Regions from separate parts of the Pseudomonas sp. GW823-FHT06E10 genome, predicted to be linked through region 1. Evidence: predicted binding sites of a transcription regulator. Region 1 holds the regulator's gene; each other region holds the start of a gene.
The links. The regulator FliA, encoded in region 1, starts transcription of late flagellar genes. The targets are predictions, from matches to a motif close to CTAAAGTTTNNNNNNNNNNNGCCGNTAA.
Positions count from the first base shown of each region.

Region 2: AC1Q6Y_RS04605 (flagellar protein MotY) is a predicted target of FliA. The motif match lies at 3,062-3,089, and genes of this name have one in related genera.
Region 3: AC1Q6Y_RS09790 (methyl-accepting chemotaxis protein) is a predicted target of FliA. The motif match lies at 4,431-4,458, and genes of this name have one in related genera.

Region 1 covers NZ_JBXAHJ010000011.1:97,518-104,049, reverse strand. The annotation lists gene AC1Q6Y_RS18695 (chemotaxis protein CheA) at 1-433, opposite strand, end outside; gene AC1Q6Y_RS18690 (protein phosphatase CheZ) at 480-1,268, opposite strand; gene AC1Q6Y_RS18685 (chemotaxis response regulator CheY) at 1,290-1,661, opposite strand; gene fliA (RNA polymerase sigma factor FliA) at 1,830-2,570, opposite strand; gene fleN (flagellar synthesis regulator FleN) at 2,567-3,397, opposite strand; gene flhF (flagellar biosynthesis GTPase FlhF) at 3,514-4,842, opposite strand; gene flhA (flagellar biosynthesis protein FlhA) at 4,854-6,532, opposite strand, start outside.
Region 2 covers NZ_JBXAHJ010000002.1:332,744-339,275, reverse strand. The annotation lists gene AC1Q6Y_RS04625 (bacterioferritin-associated ferredoxin) at 1-174, opposite strand, end outside; gene AC1Q6Y_RS04620 (peroxiredoxin) at 486-1,088, shown strand; gene rnt (ribonuclease T) at 1,275-1,952, opposite strand; gene pyrC (dihydroorotase) at 1,949-2,995, opposite strand; gene AC1Q6Y_RS04605 (flagellar protein MotY) at 3,155-4,060, shown strand; gene AC1Q6Y_RS04600 (argininosuccinate synthase) at 4,190-5,407, shown strand; gene AC1Q6Y_RS04595 (hypothetical protein) at 5,558-6,256, opposite strand.
Region 3 covers NZ_JBXAHJ010000005.1:12,770-19,301, reverse strand. The annotation lists gene AC1Q6Y_RS09805 (MaoC family dehydratase) at 1-560, opposite strand, end outside; gene AC1Q6Y_RS09800 (3-oxoacyl-ACP reductase) at 563-1,915, opposite strand; gene AC1Q6Y_RS09795 (acetyl-CoA C-acetyltransferase) at 2,139-3,416, shown strand; gene AC1Q6Y_RS09790 (methyl-accepting chemotaxis protein) at 3,674-4,402, opposite strand; partial or broken gene AC1Q6Y_RS09785 (cache domain-containing protein) at 4,532-5,620, opposite strand; gene AC1Q6Y_RS09780 (PA4780 family RIO1-like protein kinase) at 6,066-6,532, shown strand, end outside.

The DNA of each region.
Region 1 (6,532 bases):
CGACCACGGCGACGACAGGTGCGGCAGCCGCCTCGTCAGCCGATTGCGGCTCGGCCAGACGGGCCAGTGCCGCGAGCAGTTCCGGTGTCGCGGCCGTGATCGGGCTGCGTTCGCGGACTTCGCTGAACATGCTGTTCACCGCGTCCAGCGCTTCGAGAACCACGTCCATCAGTTCCGAGTCGACGCGACGCTCACCCTTGCGCAGGATGTCGAACACGTTCTCGGCGATGTGGCAACACTCCACCAGTTCGTTGAGCTGGAGGAAGCCGGCGCCTCCTTTTACAGTGTGAAAACCGCGAAAAATTGCATTGAGCAAATCCGCATCATCCGGGCGGCTTTCCAGCTCGACCAGTTGCTCGGACAGTTGCTCTAGAATCTCGCCGGCCTCAACCAGGAAATCCTGAAGGATCTCTTCATCGGCGCCGAAGCTCATTAAGGGGGTGCTCCTAAAGGTCTAAAAACCTAAAATGCCTAAAATTCTAAAACCCTAGGCTGGATAGCAAATCGTCCACATCGTCCTGACCGGACACAACGTCTTCTCTTTTATCGGCATGAATCTGCGGACCTTCACCCTGAGAGAGATGTTTTTGTGGATCTTTTTCAGCAAGCATCGCTTCACGGTCATGCTCGATGCCCGCAAAGCGGTCCACCTGACTGGCCATCAGCACGAGCTTGAGCAGGTTGCTTTCAACTTCGGTGACCAACTGGGTCACACGCTTGATCACCTGGCCTGTGAGGTCCTGGTAATCCTGGGCGAGCAGGATGTCGTTCAGGTTGCCCGACACCGCGCGATTGTCCGTGCCGCTGCGCGTCAGGAACCCGTCGACCCGCCGGGCCAGTTCACGAAACTCTTCGGCGCCGACTTCGCGACGCATGAAGCGCCCCCAGTCCGCGCTCAACACTTTGGCTTCATCGGCCAGGCCATTGACCAGCGGCGTGGCACTTTCCACCAGATCCATGGTGCGGTTGGCCGCAGCCTCGGTCAGCTTGACCACATACCCCAGGCGCTCGGTGGCGTCGGTGATCTGCGACACTTCTTCGGCCTGCGGCATGTGCGGGTCAATCTGGAAATTGACGATCGCGCTATGCAGTTCGCGGGTGAGCTTGCCCACTTCCTGATACAGGCCGCGGTCACGGGTCTGGTTGAGCTCATGGATCAATTGCACCGCGTCGCCGAACTTGCCTTTTTCAAGGCTCTCGACCAATTCGACGGCGTGTTTTTTCAGGGTCGATTCAAAATCGCCCAATGAAGTTTCGTTATTGCCCATAGCTCCCCCGTGGCGCACTCATCAACCGATGCGTTCGAAAATCTTCTCGATTTTTTCTTTCAACGCCTGGGCCGTGAAGGGCTTGACCACATAGCCGTTAACGCCGGCCTGGGCCGCTTCGATGATCTGTTCGCGCTTGGCTTCAGCGGTCACCATCAGCACCGGCAGGTGCTTGAGCTTTTCATCGGCACGCACGTGGCGCAGCAGATCGATACCGGTCATGCCAGGCATGTTCCAGTCCGTTACCAGAAAGTCGATGCTTCCGCTGTTGAGCACCGGGATGGCGGTAGTGCCATCGTCGGCCTCGACGGTGTTGGTGAACCCAAGGTCACGCAGCAGGTTCTTGATGATCCGCCGCATCGTTGAGAAGTCATCAACGATGAGGATTTTCATGTTCTTGTCCAATTCGACCTCCAAGCAGTCTTAAACGCGCCCAGCACCTGGACACGCCATTTCAATCAATCCGGCAAAGCACTCAATGACTGTCTGGAGCACAACAGATCGCGACCGGCGCAGTTCAACACCACACCGGCCTCGTTCGCAGTGTCCCCCACACTGCCTTCAGCGCGCTCGCCACTCCCCCAAACGCCCCCGCAAACGGGCCGCGCACTGGCTGTGTAACTGGCTGACCCGCGATTCGCTGACCCCCAGGACCTCACCGATTTCCTTGAGATTCAACTCTTCGTCGTAGTACAGCGCCAACACCAGTCGCTCACGCTCCGGCAAATTGGCAATCGCATCCGCCAGCGCAGCCTGGAAGCGTTCATCCTCCAGGTCGCGTGACGGCTCGACATGAGCACTCGCGCCATCCTCGTGCAGCCCTTCGTGTTCGCCGTCCTGCAACAGGTCGTCGAAACTGAACAGCCGGCTGCCCAGGGTGTCGTTCAAAATCCCGTAGTAATCGTCGAGACTCAATTGGAGTTCGGCCGCAACTTCGTGATCTTTAGCGTCACGGCCGGTTTTAGCTTCAATCGAGCGAATGGCATCGCTGACCATGCGCGTATTGCGGTGGACCGAACGTGGCGCCCAGTCCCCCTTGCGCACTTCATCGAGCATGGCGCCGCGGATTCGTATGCCCGCGTACGTCTCGAAACTGGCGCCTTTGCCGGCGTCATATTTGGTCGACACTTCAAGCAGGCCAATCATCCCGGCCTGGATCAGGTCTTCGACCTGGACACTGGCCGGTAAACGCGCCAGCAAGTGGTAGGCAATGCGTTTAACCAGCGGCGCGTAACGCTCGATCAGCTCGTACTGCGCATCACGTGCCGACTTCTTGTAGAGGTTGTAGCCGCTGGCTGTCATAGAACAGGTCCTGCTGTCTGCTGCACGAGGCGCTCGACGAAAAACTCCAGGTGCCCGCGCGGGTTGGCAGGCAGCGGCCAGGTATCAACCTTCTGCGCGATGGCCTTGAACGCCAGCGAGCACTTGGAACGCGGGAAGGCCTCGTAGACGGCGCGCTGCTTCTGCACGGCCTTGCGCACGCTTTCGTCGTAAGGCACCGCACCGACGTATTGCAGGGCGACGTCGAGGAAGCGATCCGTGACCTTGGTCAACTTGGCGAACAGGTTGCGTCCTTCCTGCGGGCTCTGGGCCATGTTGGCCAGGACGCGGAAGCGGTTCATGCCGTAGTCGCGATTGAGCAACTTGATCAAGGCGTAGGCATCGGTGATCGAGGTCGGCTCGTCGCACACCACCAGCAGCACTTCCTGGGCTGCGCGGACGAAACTGACTACCGAGTCACCAATGCCCGCAGCGGTGTCGATCACCAGTACGTCGAGGTTATCGCCGATATCACTGAAGGCCTGGATCAGGCCGGCGTGTTGCGCGGGGCTCAGATGCACCATGCTCTGAGTGCCGGATGCGGCCGGAACGATACGGATGCCGCCTGGTCCCTGCAGCAATACATCGCGCAGTTCGCAGCGGCCCTCGATCACGTCGGCCAGGGTACGTTTGGGTGTCAGGCCCAGCAGAACGTCGACGTTCGCCAGTCCCAGGTCGGCGTCCAACAGCATGACGCGCCGGCCAAGTTCGGCCAAAGCCAGGGACAAGTTCACTGACACATTAGTTTTCCCGACGCCACCTTTGCCGCCGGTCACCGCGATCACCTGTACGGGATGCATGCTGCCCATGTTATTTCTTTACCTTGTCTTGCATAGACGGAGGCCACATTACTGGCTGCGCGTTCACAAACGGAACAATGCATGGCAGACCATCGATGTAGGTACAAAAACTGTTCATTATTACCTCAGCCAACCTGCTTGGTCGGGCTGTGGTAGATGTCAGCGAACATGTCAGCCATGGCTTCTTCGCTGGGTTCTTCCTGCATTTGCACGCTCACGGCGCGGCTGACCAATTGATGACGGCGCGGCAGATGCAAATCATCCGGGATCCGCGGGCCATCGGTCAGGTAAGCCACCGGCAGTTCATGGCTGATGGCAAGGCTCAACACCTCACCCAGACTAGCCGTTTCATCCAGTTTAGTCAGAATGCAGCCGGAGAGCCCGCAGCGCTTGTAACTGTGATACGCGGCCGTTAGAACCTGTTTCTGGCTGGTGGTTGCCAGGACCAGATAATTTTTTGATTTGATGCCGCGACCGGCCAGGCTTTCGAGCTGCATGCGCAGCGCCGGATCGCTGGCCTGCAGGCCCGCGGTATCGATCAGCACCACGCGTTTGCGCAGCAACGGCTCCAGGGCCTGCACCAGGGACTGGCCGGGATCGACGTGGGTCACCGACACATTGAGAATGCGCCCCAGGGTCTTGAGCTGTTCCTGGGCGCCGATGCGGAAGCTGTCCATGCTCACCAACGCAATGTTCTGCGCGCCGTACTTGAGCACGTAACGGGCGGCCAGCTTGGCCAGGGTGGTGGTCTTGCCCATGCCGGCAGGGCCGACCATGGCGATCACTCCGCCCTCTTCCAGCGGCTCGACGTCCGGAGTAACGATCATGCGCGCCAGGTGCGCCAGCAACATACGCCAGGCCTGACGAGGCTCTTCGATTTCGGTGATCATTGCCAGCAGGTCGCGCGACAGCGGGCCAGACAGGCCGATGCGTTGCAGGCGACGCCAGAGGTTGGCCTGGTCCGGACGGCTGCCTTGCAGCTGATTCCAGGCCAGGGAGCCGAGTTGTACTTCCATGAGTTCGCGCAGGCTGTTGAGCTCGAAACGCATCGAGTCGAACGCGCGCGGGTCCACGCCACCGGACGCTGGCGCAGCGGCCGGCGCGGGACGACGGGGTTCGGCGTAGGTCGGCTCGATCAGCGGCTCGGCGGCAGTCAACGGCAATCCGGCGAACAGTTGGCGATTGGTTGCATTGTCGCTCTCGCCATCGCCACGCAGGCTCAATTCGGCCTGGGCGGTGACGATCCGCGACTGAGTCTTGCGCAATTCGTCTTCGAGTTCCATGTTCGGAACCCGCGGCGCCAGCGCCGACAACTTGTAATCCAGCGCAGCTGTCAGTTCGACCCCCCCGGCGATCCGGCGGTTGCCAATGATGGCGGCATCAGCGCCCAGCTCATCGCGAACCAGCTTCATGGCCTGACGCATATCGGCGGCGAAAAAACGCTTAACTTGCATAAACCACTACCTCAGCCGTTGGGCCCTACTGTCGCAACGATGGTCACTTGCTTGTTGTCAGGGATTTCCTGGTAAGCCAACACATGCAAACCCGGGACTGCGAGCCGGCCAAATCGCGAGAGCATCGCGCGAACCGGACCGGCCACCAGCAGAATCACCGGCTGACCTTGCATCTCCTGACGCTGCGCCGCGTCGATCAACGAACGTTGCAGCTTCTCAGCCATGCTTGGCTCCAGCAGAACGCCCTCTTCCGAGCCTTGTCCTGCCTTTTGCAGACTATTGAGCAATATCTGTTCCAACCTTGGCTCCAGCGTGATAACTGGCAGCTCCGACTCAGTACCTACAATGCTTTGGACGATTGCGCGGGATACGCCAACCCGCACGGCAGCCACCAGCGCGGCGGTATCTTGACTCTTGGCGGCATTGTTGGCGATCGCCTCGGCAATACTGCGGATATCGCGAACAGGCACTTGTTCGGCCAACAGCGCTTGCAGCACCTTGAGCAACTGCGACAGCGAAACCACACCCGGCACCAGCTCCTCGGCCAGTTTCGGCGAGCTTTTGGCCAGCAATTGCATGAGTTGCTGCACTTCTTCGTGACCGATCAGCTCACTGGAATGCTTGTAGAGTATCTGGTTCAAGTGAGTAGCCACTACTGTACTGGCATCGACCACCGTATAACCGAGGGATTGCGCCTGGGCGCGCTGGCTGATTTCGATCCAGACCGCCTCCAGGCCGAAAGCCGGATCTTTGGCGGTAATGCCGTTGAGCGTGCCGTAGACCTGCCCCGGGTTGATCGCCAGTTCGCGATCCGGGTAAATCTCCGCTTCGGCCAGGATCACTCCCATGAGGGTCAGGCGATAGGCACTCGGCGCCAGGTCGAGGTTGTCGCGGATATGCACCGTGGGCATCAGGAAGCCCAGATCCTGGGACAGCTTCTTGCGCACGCCCTTGATTCGCGCCAGCAACTGGCCGCCCTGGTTGCGGTCCACCAGCGGAATCAGGCGATAACCCACCTCCAGGCCGATCATGTCGATCGGCGTCACGTCATCCCAGCCAAGCTCCTTGGTTTCCTGGGCGCGGGCCGGCGACGGCAGCAACTCCTGCTGGCGCTTGACCTCTTGCAGGGCGTGAACCTTGGCGACGTTCTGCTTCTTCCAGAACAGGTAAGCGCCACCGGCCGCCAGGGCCGCCATGCTCAGGAACGAGAAGTGCGGCATGCCGGGCACCAGGCCCATGACCGCCATCAAACCGGCTGCCACCGCCAGCGCCTTGGGCGAGGCGAACATCTGGCGATTGATTTGCTTGCCCATGTCTTCCGAACCGGACGCACGGGTCACCATGATTGCCGCTGCTGTCGATAACAACAGTGATGGCAATTGCGCCACCAAACCGTCACCGATGGTCAGCAGCGCATACACCTTGCCGGCGTCGCCGAAGGTCATGCCGTGCTGGAAGATACCGACCGCCATGCCGCCGATCAGGTTGATGAACAGGATCAACAGACCGGCGATGGCGTCACCGCGGACGAATTTGCTGGCACCGTCCATGGAACCGTAGAACTCGGCTTCCTGGGCCACTTCCGAACGACGGGCCTTGGCCTGGGCCTGATCGATCAGGCCGGCGTTGAGGTCGGCGTCGATCGCCATTTGCTTGCCGGGCATCGCATCGAGGGTGAAACGCGCGCTCA
Region 2 (6,532 bases), on a different contig from region 1:
CGTTTGCAGTTTGGTCAGGGTCTCGCGGACCACTTCCTTGGCGAGGCAGGCACATTTGCCGCACTGGCTTGCAACGCCGGTGGCCACACGGACTTCCTTGTAGCTGCAGCATCCTTCATAGATCGCATCGCGGATTTGACCGTCGGTGACGCCAGTGCAGAGGCAAACATACATAGGGAAGGACCGTCGCTGATTGTGACTCAATTGCGATGGATCTTAATGTTAACGAGAATGATTGTCAAAGTGGTTTCAGAGCACTTTTCGTCATAAACGGGTATGGCTGACGAACGGTCTGCCTGGCAAATCGGTGATCCAAAACCGGCGGGGATTTCATCGTACGGGGAAAAAACAGCTAAGCCAGCTCAAACACGCGGTGTATGATGCCCGGTCTTTTGCGACCGGGGATCGTGTCACAGGGCTGTCGCCTCAAGGTGGCAGGCTGATGCGAACCCTGTTTCTCACGCTATTACACCAGGAGATATCCAATGAGCGTACTCGTAGGCAAACAAGCCCCTGACTTCACCGTACCGGCCGTACTCGGCAATGGCGAGATCGTTGACAGCTTCACCCTGTCCTCGGCGATCAAAGGCAAATACGGCCTGGTGTTCTTCTATCCACTGGACTTCACCTTCGTTTGCCCGTCCGAGCTGATCGCTCTGGACAACCGCATGTCTGACTTCAAGGCACGCAACGTTGAAGTGATCGCTGTTTCGATCGACTCGCACTTCACCCACAACGCATGGCGCAACACTCCAGTGAACAATGGCGGTATCGGCCAGGTTCGCTACACCATGGCTGCCGACATCAAGCAGGACATCATGAAGGCCTACGACGTTCAGTCCGCTGACGGCGTGGCTTTCCGTGGCGCGTTCCTGATCGACGACAAAGGCGTTGTCCGCTCGCAGATCGTCAACGACCTGCCGCTGGGCCGTAACATGGAAGAGTTGATCCGTCTGGTCGACGCTCTGCAATTCCACGAAGAGCACGGCGAAGTCTGCCCTGCCAACTGGAAAAAAGGCGACAAAGGCATGAACGCTTCGCCAGAAGGCGTTGCCGCTTACCTGACCGAGCACGCTGCCGCTCTGTAAGGCGTTCCAGGTATAAAAAAACCGGCCTTCGAGGCCGGTTTTTTTATGGACGGAATTCACTCAGTCGTCTGTAGGAGCGAGCCTGCTCGCGATGGACTTGAGAGCGCCGCTGGGTGTCAGGCTCCCCGCGTTATCGTTCACGACCATCGCGAGCAAGCTCGCTCCCACATTGATTCGTGAGTGCACTCAGTCGCCGAAGTCTTCCCAACCACCCATCTGCTTCCAGCGATTGACGATGCCGCAGAACAGCTCTGCCGTCTTCTCGGTGTCGTAGCGAGCCGAGTGAGCCTCGCGACCGTCGAAGTCGATGTCCGCTGCCTGGCACGCCTTGGCCAACACGGTCTGGCCGTAAGCGAGACCGGCCAGCGTTGCGGTATCGAAGCTGGAGAACGGATGGAACGGATTGCGCTTCATGTCCAGCCGCGCGACCGCCGCATTCAGGAAGCCCAGATCGAAACTGCTGTTATGCCCGACCAGGATCGCCCGTTTGCAACCGTTGGCCTTGAGGGCCTTGCGCACGCCGCGGAAGATATCGTTCAGGGCAGACTCTTCACTCACCGCCATGCGCAGCGGGTGATCGAGCTTGATCCCGGTGAATTCCAGGGCTGCCGCTTCGATGTTCGCGCCTTCGAACGGCTCGACACGAAAAAAGTAGGTGTGATCCGGGTAAACAAAACCCTTTTCATCCATGGCGATGGTGGTCGCGGCGATCTCCAGCAGGGCGTCGGTGGCCGAGTTGAAGCCACCGGTCTCTACGTCGACGACAACCGGCAGGTAACCACGAAACCTTGCCGCCATTGGATGACGAGGGCCGCCTCCGCCGCCATTGCCTTCCAGTTCGTCGTCGAAATGGTCTTCACTCACGCGTGTTCCTCCAGCAAGCGCCAGCGCAGTTTTTCACCGGCGCGCAGCGGGATAACGGTCAGCTCGCCAAATGGCAGGCTGGTCGGGGCGGTCCACTCTTCGCGGACCAGGGTGATGCGATCGGTGTTGGCCGGCAGACCATAGAAGCGAGGGCCGTTGAGGCTGGCGAAGGCCTCGAGCTTGTCCAGCGCATTGCGCTGTTCGAAGGCTTCGGCGTACATCTCGATCGCCGCATAGGCGGTGTAGCAACCGGCGCAGCCGCAGGCCGCTTCCTTGGCATGCTGGGCGTGGGGGGCCGAGTCGGTGCCGAGGAAGAACTTGTCGCTGCCGCTGGTGGCCGCGTCGAGCAGGGCTTCCTGGTGGGTATTGCGCTTGAGGATCGGCAGGCAATAGAAGTGCGGCCGAATCCCGCCCACCAGCATGTGGTTGCGGTTGTACAGCAGGTGATGCGCGGTGATGGTCGCGCCCACGTTGGCCGAAGCCGAGTTGACGAACTGCACGGCGTCCGCGGTGGTGATGTGTTCGAAGACCACTTTGAGGGTCGGGAAACGCTCGACCACACGACGCATGTGCTCGTCGATGAAGATTTTTTCCCGGTCGAACACGTCGACATCGCCCCGGGTGACTTCACCGTGGACCAACAACGGCATCCCGACTTCGGCCATGGCCTCGAGTGCAGGAAAGATCTTGTCGATGCTGGTGACGCCAGAATCCGAGTTGGTGGTCGCGCCGGCCGGGTACAGCTTGGCGGCGTGAATGAATCCGCTGGCCTTGGCCTCGCGAATTTCTTCAGGCTGGGTGCGGTCGGTCAGGTACAGGACCATCAGTGGCTCGAACAGGCTGCCGGCCGGGCGGGCAGCGAGAATCCGCTGCCGATAGCCGTCGGCTTCGGCCGCATTGCGTACCGGTGGAACCAGGTTGGGCATGATGATGGCGCGGCCAAAGGTGCGCGCGACATCCGCGACGGTATTGGTCAGCACGGCACCATCGCGAAGATGAATATGCCAGTCGTCGGGACGCAGCAGGGTCAGGCGGTCGGACATGAGGGGATTCCAGGCGGGTCAAACTCAAGGGAATGCTACCGGAAAAGACTCTTGCAGGCACTCGCTATCAAGTTTTGCAGGAAGCTTCCGATATCCAACAGGTATGCCGTAAACATGTGTGTGTCGGTCTTTTTGTTGTAGAAACCAGTGGAGCCTCCCGTGCGCCAGCGTTATTTAGCCTTGCTCAGTGTGTTTGCCAGCCTTCCGGCGATGGCGCTCACTTTCCAGACACGTCTGGAGAACATTGAGTGGACGGTCGAAGGCGACAAGTTCGAATGCCGCCTGACTCAGCCGGTTACCGATTTCGGTTCGGGCGAGTTCGTGCGTCGTGCCGGCGAGCAGGCGACTTTCCGTCTGAAAGCCTACAACCCGATGATCGGCGGTGGTTCGGCCACCTTGTTGGCCGCTGCCGCGCCGTGGCAACCGGGCCGTGACGATATCAACCTGGGCACGGTGAGAATCGGCAGTGGCAACGTATTGTTCAATAGCTCACAGGTTCAGGCCGGTCGTCTGATCAGTGGCCTGATGGACGGTCGCAGCCCGGTCGTTCGACATTCCTCGGGGGATGGGCGGGTGTCGGAAGTACGCTTGTTGCCGGTCAGGTTCACCAAGGCGTTTACCGACTACCAGGGGTGCGTGGCGAAACTGTTGCCACAGAATTTCGAACAGGTGAAGCAATCGGAAATCGGCTTCCCCGGCGGCGGAATCGAACTCGACAGCGCCGCAAAAGCCAAACTGCAGGTAATGCTGGAGTACATGAAGGCCGATCCGACGGTCAATCACATCGAGCTCGACGGTCACTCCGACAACAGCGGCAACCGCCTGACCAACCGCGACCTGTCGCGGCGACGAGCCCTGGCAGTGATGGAGTTCTTCAAGGCCAACGGCATCCAGGAATCGCAAATCACTCTGCGTTTCCATGGCGAGCGTTATCCGGTGGCGCCTAACACCAACAACACTAACCGCGCGAAGAACCGTCGAGTAGCGGTGCGCCTGGAGCGCGGAGCACCCGCGGAACAAGTTGCCCCGCAAGCGACGAAAGCGGCCACTTCGGCCACTTCCTGACCCGGCTGTAATCGTCGCGCCCTCGACATAATCTGTCGCTTCGTCGTCATAAGCTGTCGCGCCACTGTAAATTATTCTGCATGAGCGGTAGACTTCCCGGCTTTCCGTAGAACCCCGTGGAGTGATGGCATGGCGGACGTAAACAAGGTCGTTCTGGCGTATTCCGGCGGCCTGGACACTTCGGTGATCCTCAAGTGGCTGCAGGATACTTATAACTGTGAAGTAGTGACCTTCACCGCTGACCTGGGTCAGGGCGAAGAGGTCGAACCTGCACGCGCCAAGGCTCAGGCCATGGGCGTCAAAGAGATCTACATCGACGACTTGCGCGAAGAGTTCGTGCGCGATTTCGTTTTCCCGATGTTCCGCGCCAACACCGTTTACGAAGGCGAGTACCTGCTGGGTACTTCCATCGCTCGTCCGCTGATCGCCAAGCGCCTGATCGAAATTGCCAACGAAACCGGTGCAGACGCCATTTCCCATGGCGCCACCGGCAAGGGTAACGACCAGGTTCGTTTCGAACTCGGTGCGTACGCCTTGAAGCCAGGTGTGAAAGTGATCGCTCCTTGGCGTGAGTGGGACCTGCTGTCCCGTGAAAAGCTGATGGATTACGCCGCGAAGCACGCGATTCCGATCGAGCGCCACGGCAAGAAGAAGTCCCCGTACTCCATGGATGCCAACCTGCTGCACATCTCCTATGAAGGCGGCGTGCTGGAAGACACCTGGACCGAGCACGAAGAAGACATGTGGCGCTGGACCGTTTCCCCGGAAAACGCTCCAGACAAGCCGCAGTACCTGGAACTGACCTACCGCAACGGCGATATCGTCGCGCTGGACGGCGTCGAAATGACTCCGGCCACCGTGCTGGCGACCCTGAACCGTATCGGTGGTGAGCACGGTATCGGCCGTCTCGACATCGTCGAGAACCGCTACGTGGGCATGAAGTCCCGTGGCTGCTACGAAACCCCTGGCGGCACCATCATGCTGCGTGCCCACCGTGCGATCGAATCGATCACCCTGGACCGCGAAGTGGCTCACCTCAAGGACGAGCTGATGCCCAAGTACGCCAGCCTGATCTATACCGGCTACTGGTGGAGCCCTGAGCGTCTGATGCTGCAACAGATGATCGATGCGTCCCAGGTCAACGTGAACGGCGTTGTGCGCCTGAAACTGTACAAGGGCAATGTGATCGTCACTGGCCGCAAGTCCGACGACTCGCTGTTCGACGCCAACATCGCTACCTTCGAAGAAGATGGCGGCGCGTACAACCAGGCGGATGCCGCGGGCTTCATCAAGCTCAACGCCCTGCGCATGCGCATTGCGGCGAACAAAGGCCGGAAGCTGTTCTGAGACCTTTGATATCGTGATGGATACCTGACCTCGTCCTCGACGAGGTCAGGTACCTGAAAACGGAGTGTGATGCCAGTTACTGCGTTGTCGGGTGTTTTCTTTTCCACTGATGATTTCCTGTTTTTCTCCTTCTCGATGGCCTGACCTGTACTACAGGTTGCTGTTCGCCGGTTGCCCGGTGTGATCAATGACCGACAACCTGTGCGAGTCCAGATTGTAGGCCACATAAAAGGCGGCACCGCGTTTGCTGGCCTGCTTTGTATGTCCAAGCGCACTGGCTTTCAGTAATTTCTCCGAAACGGCACAAGTGACAAACAGAATCACGTACGCCGTCTTTTCCCGTGGCCTCTGGATTTTTTCCAGCAGCGCTCCAAACTCGACCTCTTCGCTCATCCAGCGTACATCAACGATGTACAGGTCTTTTACCGGTTCCGGTAACTGAAGGTGATGCTGAACAGAGACAGTGGTTTGCAGACCAATCCCGGTTGGCGGGTCCTGTGCGCCACAGGGCGTTCGGGCTGACCGCCAGTCATTCGCTGACGTTTCCAGTGTGGGGTTTTCAGGCGGTTTTGCGGACGCTTTTTTTTCCGAGCGCCCAACATCATCCATGACCTTCATGAAGTGCTTTCCCTTTTCAAAATCGGAGGGTGCATAAAGTGATTTATAGTTGAAGTTGAGTGTCGCGAAAAAAAGCAAAAGTAAATAAAACGGAAAGCTGATCAGGAACCAGACGTAGAGTTCTCTTTCCTCCTGATCAAGGAAGGGTAGAGAGACGGCTGCCGACGTTTCAGAGAGCGCTGCGAATATCGCGATAATTGTCATTGGGTTGGTGATTCGTTTTTTTATCATATTCTGTACTCATGCCGGGTTGTCTGTTCTCGAGTGGTTTATGAAGTTGGTTCGATGTGGTGCCTATTGTAGTGATTTTGATTGTCTGCTGGTTTTTGACAGGTTTTTATTTGTTTGTTGTATTGCTCTTCGGTTTCTTGAATTTTTGGCGTGTTTTAATGATTGCTCAAAAAATATTATTTGCTGTAAGAGTAATTGGATGCGAAGTGTGTGATATTTCTGGTGTGAGTGTTGAGTGCGAAAATATCAGTTACGTTTTAGCGGAAAGGTAGAGGC
Region 3 (6,532 bases), on a different contig from region 1:
TATTGCCGGCCGATGTCCGAAGGCGCTTTCCAGTGCTCGACTTCGCTCAGGGCCAGGCTGGATACCAGGCTCTCTTCGAGCGGTTCACCTTCGAGTTTGACGCCGCGACAGAGCATCCGGCTTTCCGCTTCCCACAACGGCCCCAACTGATCGTCGAGGGTGGTCAGCAGATCGAACGTCGCGCCTTTGGCGTGGGGTTGCAGGTTCTGCACTTGCACGCTGACGCACACCCGATTCACTCCACCCATGGGACGCAGTACACGAACGCGATTGCTCAGGTGAATCAGGCCCAGTAGCGGGAACGGGAAGTCCCTGGTCGTGAGCAGTTGCATCTGCAAGGCAAACCCGAGGATGTGCGGGTAGGTCGGTGGCAGCAGGCCGTTGTCGGCGAAACCACAGACCTTGCGATAAGCCGCCAGGCGCTTGGGATCGGCTTCGACCCAGCAACGCAAACCCGAATCGGGTAGGGTGGTGCCCGTGATTTTTCGCCGTGTCGCCGCTCGTGCGTACAATCCCGGCAGGCCGGGTTCGCGGTTGAGTGTGTGCCAGTCGGTGATCATCCTTAAGCCCCCAGAACGCTTTGCCCGCATACGCGCAACGCTTGCCCGGTAAACGCGCCGGTGCCCGGTTGCGCGAGCCAGGCCACGGCCTCGGCGACGTCCTGGGGCAGGCCGCCCTGGCCAAGCGAACTCATGCGGCGTCCGGCTTCGCGCAGGCCGAAGGGAATGTGCGCGGTCATCTGCGTTTCGATGAAGCCCGGTGCCACGGCGTTGATGCTGATGCTGCGCTCGTGGAGTAGCGGCGCCCAGGCTTGCGCCAATCCGATCAACCCAGCCTTGCTCGCCGCGTAATTGGTTTGCCCGCGATTGCCGGCGATGCCGCTGATGGACGCCAGCAGGATCACCCGGCCGTTGTCGTGCAGGGCGCCGCTGTCGAGCAGGGCTTTGGTCAGCACTTGCGGCGCATTGAGGTTGACCGCCAGCACCGCGTCCCAGTATTCCGGGGTCATGTTGGCCAGGGTTTTATCCCGGGTGATGCCGGCGTTGTGCACCACGATGTCGAGCCCGTCGGGCAGTTGTTCAATCAACTGCGCGGCGGCGTCTTCGGCGCAGATGTCGAGGGTGATGGTGCGCCCGCCGAGGCGCGCGGCGAGGGCTTCGAGATCGGTTTTGGCCGGCGGCACGTCGAGCAGGATGACGTCGGCACCATCGCGGGCCAGGGTTTCTGCAATGGCGGCACCGATACCGCGCGCCGCACCGGTGACCAGTGCCTTGCGCCCGGCGAGCGGGCGTGTCCAGTCGGTGACGGGCGTCAAACACGGATTCAAGCGAATGACCTGCCCGGACACGAAGGCGCTTTTCGGTGAGAGGAAAAACCGCAGCGGGCCTTCCAGTTGCCCCTCGGCACCTTCACCGACGTAGATCAATTGCAGGGTGCCACCGCTGCGTAACTCCTTGGCCAGTGAACGGCTGAAACCTTCCAGGGCACGCTGGGCACTGGCGGCGAACGGGTCGCGCAAGGTTTGCGGATCGCGCCCGAGAATCACCAGGTGCGCACAGTGGTCGAGGTTTTTCATCAGCGGCTGGAAAAACTCGCGAAGTTGCTTGAGCTGATCGGTGTGCAGCAGGTCACTGGCGTCGAACACCACGGCCTTGAGTTTCGGTCCATGGCCGGGAATCCAGGCCGTGACCATCGAAGGCTCGGTGCCGTAGCTGTAGATCGCGTCGGTCAGACGGTTGGCGAAAGCGCTGACGTGTTCGGCCAACGGCCCGCCTCCAATCAGCAGGGCGCCTTCTACAGGTCGCAACCGGCCCGCTTGCCAGCGCTCCAGTCTGGTCGGTGTCGGCAACCCCAGGGCGCCGACCAGGCGATGGCCGATGGACGAATTGGCGAAGTCGATATAGCGGTCAGACATGGAACACGCTCCGAAAGCTGGGGATCAAAGTGTGGACCATGAATGGCGATCAGTCGTTCGATCCACGAGATAAGGCCTACGCTTGGTTACATTGTAGGAGCGAGCTTGCTCGCGATGGCGGTGTATCAGCCAACAACGATGTTGAGTGTGCCGGCCCTTTCGCGAGCAAGCCCGCTCCCACAGGGGGCTGTGTTCGGTTCAGATCATTCATCAGGAGCTTTTCATGACCCAACTGCACCGCGTCGCGATCATCGGCGGTAACCGGATTCCCTTCGCCCGCTCCAACGGCCCCTATGCCACTGCCAGTAACCAGGTGATGCTCACCGCCGCCCTCGAAGGCCTGATCGAACGTTACAACCTGCACGGCCAGCGCATTGGTGAAGTGGTCGCCGGGGCGGTGCTCAAGTTGTCGCGAGACATGAACCTCACGCGCGAGTGCGTACTGGGTTCGCGACTGTCGCCCGCCACTGTGGCCTATGACATCCAGCAGGCGTGCGGCACCGGGCTGGAAGCGGCACTGCTGGTGGCGAACAAGATTGCCCTGGGCCAGATCGATTGCGGCATCGCCGGTGGCGTGGACACCACCTCGGATGCGCCGATCAGTGTCAGCGAAGGCCTGCGCAAAATCCTCCTGCAAGCCAACCGCGCGAAAACCACCGGCGACAAACTGAAAACCTTCCTGCAATTGCGTCCCAAACACCTGATCCCCGAATTCCCGCGCAACGGCGAGCCGCGTACCGGGTTGTCCATGGGCCAGCATTGCGAGCTGATGGCCCAGACCTGGAACATCCCTCGCCAGGCACAGGATCAATTGGCGCTTGAGAGCCATCAGAAACTGGCGGCGTCCTACGCCGAGGGCTGGCACAATGACCTGATGACACCGTTCCTGGGCCTGACCCGCGACAACAACCTGCGCCCGGACTCCACGCTGGAAAAGCTCGCCGCGCTCAAGCCGGCCTATGAGAAAAGCGCCAAGGGCACCCTGACCGCCGGCAACTCCACGCCACTGACCGATGGCGCGTCACTGGTGCTGCTGGGCAGCGAGGAATGGGCCAAGGCACGCGGGTTACCTATTCTGGCCTACTGGCGTGACGGTGAGGCGGCGGCGGTGGATTTCGTCAACGGTGCCGAAGGGTTGTTGATGGCGCCGGTCTACGCCGTACCGCGCTTGCTCGCGCGCAATGGCCTGACCTTGCAGGACTTCGACTACTACGAAATCCACGAAGCCTTCGCCGCGCAAGTGCTGTGCACCTTGAAGGCCTGGGAGGATCCGGAGTACTGCAAAACCCGTCTCGGGCTCGATACGGCGCTGGGTTCGATCGACCGCAGCAAGCTCAACGTCAAGGGCAGCTCACTGGCGGCGGGGCATCCGTTTGCCGCCACGGGCGGGCGCATCGTCGCCAACCTGGCGAAGTTGCTGGATGCGGCGGGCAAGGGGCGGGGGCTGATTTCGATTTGCGCGGCGGGCGGGCAGGGCGTGACCGCCATTATCGAACGTTGAACAGTCGCAATTGTAGGAGCGAGCCTGCTCGCGATGGGGCCATCAGCTTCAACATCAATGTTGACTGCCATACCGCTTTCGCGAGCAAGCCCGCTCCCACAGGTTTTGTGCCTGGCTCAGATTATGTGAGCGACACCGAAACCTTGTGGGAGCGGGCTTGCTCGCGATGGGGCCATCAGCGTCAAGATCAATGTTGACTGCCATACCGCTTTCGCGAGCAAGCTCGCTCCCACAGGGTTATGGGGTGTGCCGGTTGATCAGGTACGGAACCTGCGCACCAACCCGTCCAGTTCATTGGACAACCCGGCCAGGCTCTGGGAGTCCAGGCGGGCCGAGTTGGCCAGTTCCGCCACCAACTGCGCATCGCCATGGATCTGGCTGATGTGCCGGTTGATGTCTTCAGCCACCTGATGCTGTTGTTCCGCCGCCGTGGCGATCTGGGTGTTCATGTCGCGGATCACGTCCACCGATTCGCGGATCTGCCCGAAGCTGTTGCGTGCCTCGCCGATGCGCGTCACCGATTGCTGGGACACTTCCAGGCTGGCGTGCATCTGTTGGGTCACTTGGCTGGTGCGTTTGGCCAGGTTGCCCAGCAGTCCGTCGATTTCCGCCGTGGAGTCGGCCGTGCGCTTGGCGAGAGCCCGCACTTCGTCAGCCACCACGGCAAAGCCGCGTCCCTGTTCACCGGCCCGGGCCGCTTCGATCGCGGCGTTCAGCGCCAGCAGGTTGGTCTGTTCAGCGATCGAGCGGATGGTCCCCAGGATCGACTGGATGTCGTTGCTGTCGCGTTCGAGCTGTTGCATCGACTGGGCCGACTGTTCGATTTCCTGGCTCAGGCGATCCACGCTGTTCACCGCCGCATCGATCTGTTGCTGACCTTCGCGCGCCTGGCGCTGGCCACTGTCGGCGGACTCCGCCGCCTGGCTGCAAGAGCGCGCGACTTCGTTGGCGGTGGCGACCATTTCGTGGAACGCCGTGGAGACCATGTCCACCGCTTCACGCTGGCGTCCGGCGGCTTCGGCCATGTCGCTGGAGACCTGAGTCGAACTCTTGGACGTGGCGAGGATTTTGCCCGCCGCGCCGCCGATGTTCTGGATCAGGTTGCGAATCGCCGTCAGGAACTGGTTGAACCAGTTGGCCAGTTGCGCGGTTTCATCGTTGCCACGGATTTGCAGGTTCTGGGTCAGGTCGCCTTCGCCCTGGGCGATACCTTCCAGGCCGCTGGCCACGCTGCGGATCGGGCGCACGATGAGGCTGGCAAAACTGGCGCCGACGATGGCGAAGATGACGGCCAGGACGGCGGCGATGATGGCGATCAACCAGGTCAACTGGGTCGCGGAGCTCATCACGTCGTCCTGTTTGATCAGGCCGATGAAGGTCCAGCCCAGTTGTTCGGACGGCCAGACGTTGGCCATGTAGTGCTCGCCGTTCAGCTCCACTTCCACCAGGCCCTTGCCGGCCTTGGCCAATTGCGCGTAGCCGTCGCCAAGGCTGTTCAGTGGTTTGAAGTTGTGATCCGGTTGTTTCGGGTCCACCAGGACCATGCCGGTGTTTTCCAGCAGCATCAGGTAGCCGGTTTCACCGAGCTTGATCTGTTTGACGATTTCGGTGAGCTGCTTGAGCGTCACGTCGATGCTGACCACGCCGCCGTTGGTGCCCAGCTTGTTGTCGATGGTGCGCACGGTGCTGACATAGGTCGCGTCATCCTGGGCCCAGTAGTAGGCCTCGGTGCGAAACGGCTTGCCCGGTTTGGCCTGGGCGGCCTTGTACCAAGGGCGCTGGCGCGGGTCGTAGTTATTCAGCTTAGGATCATCCGGCCACGACACATAGCCGCCCGCCGCCGTGCCGAGGATGGCATAGGCGTAGGCAGGGTGGCTGTTGCCCAGATCCTGGAGCAGGGCGAAGACTTTTTTGTCAGCCTCCCCCTGAGGGACGCTTTCGGCGTTGGCGGCCATGTAAGTCTTGAGGCTGTCGTCGGAGTTTCGGATCAGCGGCTGCTTGGCCAGGTAATCGACGTTCTGGCTGATGCCGTCAAAGAACAATTGCATGGCGTTGCTGACCTGACGAATCTCGCGGGCACTGCCGTCGACGAATTCGTCCCTGGCATCACTGCGCAGGTTCAGCACAACGAGGGTGGCGACCAGCACCACGGGCAGGCAGGCGATGATTGCAAACGCCCAGGTCAACTTCTGTTTGATGTTCATCCGCGCTCCAGATTTTCTTGTAGGCCCACGCAGTGCAGATGACTCGCGGTTTATTGGCAGCCGTAAACGTTCTTGGTCAACCCGGGTCCTTGAGTGCGGCATCGCTATTATTGGGGGAGCGATTGTCGGACAAATCACTTTGTCACTTAGGACTTCGGCTGTTGTCGGAGGAAATTGAGGTCTGTTGGGAAAAATCCTACGGAAGGCATGAACTGTGGTGTCAGCTTCTGTCGCAATTGCCCTCAATGCCTCTGCACAACAAGTGAGGCAGGCTCGGCTATGATCTGGAACGACCATGGCGGTCGTCGGTTTTACCTGATGAGAACGGTACATTGTGTGCATCTGCAATGTTCATAAGTCGGCAACCCCTCCCCCCCGTGAGTGGATTGCCGTATAACGAATGACTTTCGCGTGTTTGGTAATAAAGGACCCACAATAAAAGCTGATGAAGACTCCAAAACGCATTGAACCCCTGATCGAGGACGGTCTGGTCGACGAGGTGCTGCGCCCACTCATGAGTGGTAAAGAAGCAGCTGTTTATGTGGTGCGCTGCGGCAACGAGTTGCGTTGCGCGAAGGTTTACAAGGAGGCGAATAAACGCAGTTTCCGTCAGGCGGCCGAGTACCAGGAAGGCCGCAAGGTGCGCAACAGCCGTCAGGCCCGTGCGATGGCCAAGGGCTCCAAGTTTGGCCGCAAGGAAACCGAGGACGCCTGGCAGAACGCCGAAGTGGCGGCGCTGTTCCGTCTGGCCAGTGCCGGTGTGCGGGTGCCCAAGCCGTTCGACTTCCTCGAAGGCGTGCTGCTCATGGAGCTGGTGGCCGACGAGTACGGCGATGCCGCGCCGCGCCTGAACGATGTGGTGCTGGAACCGGACCAGGCGCGCGAGTATCACGCGTTCCTGATTTCGCAGAT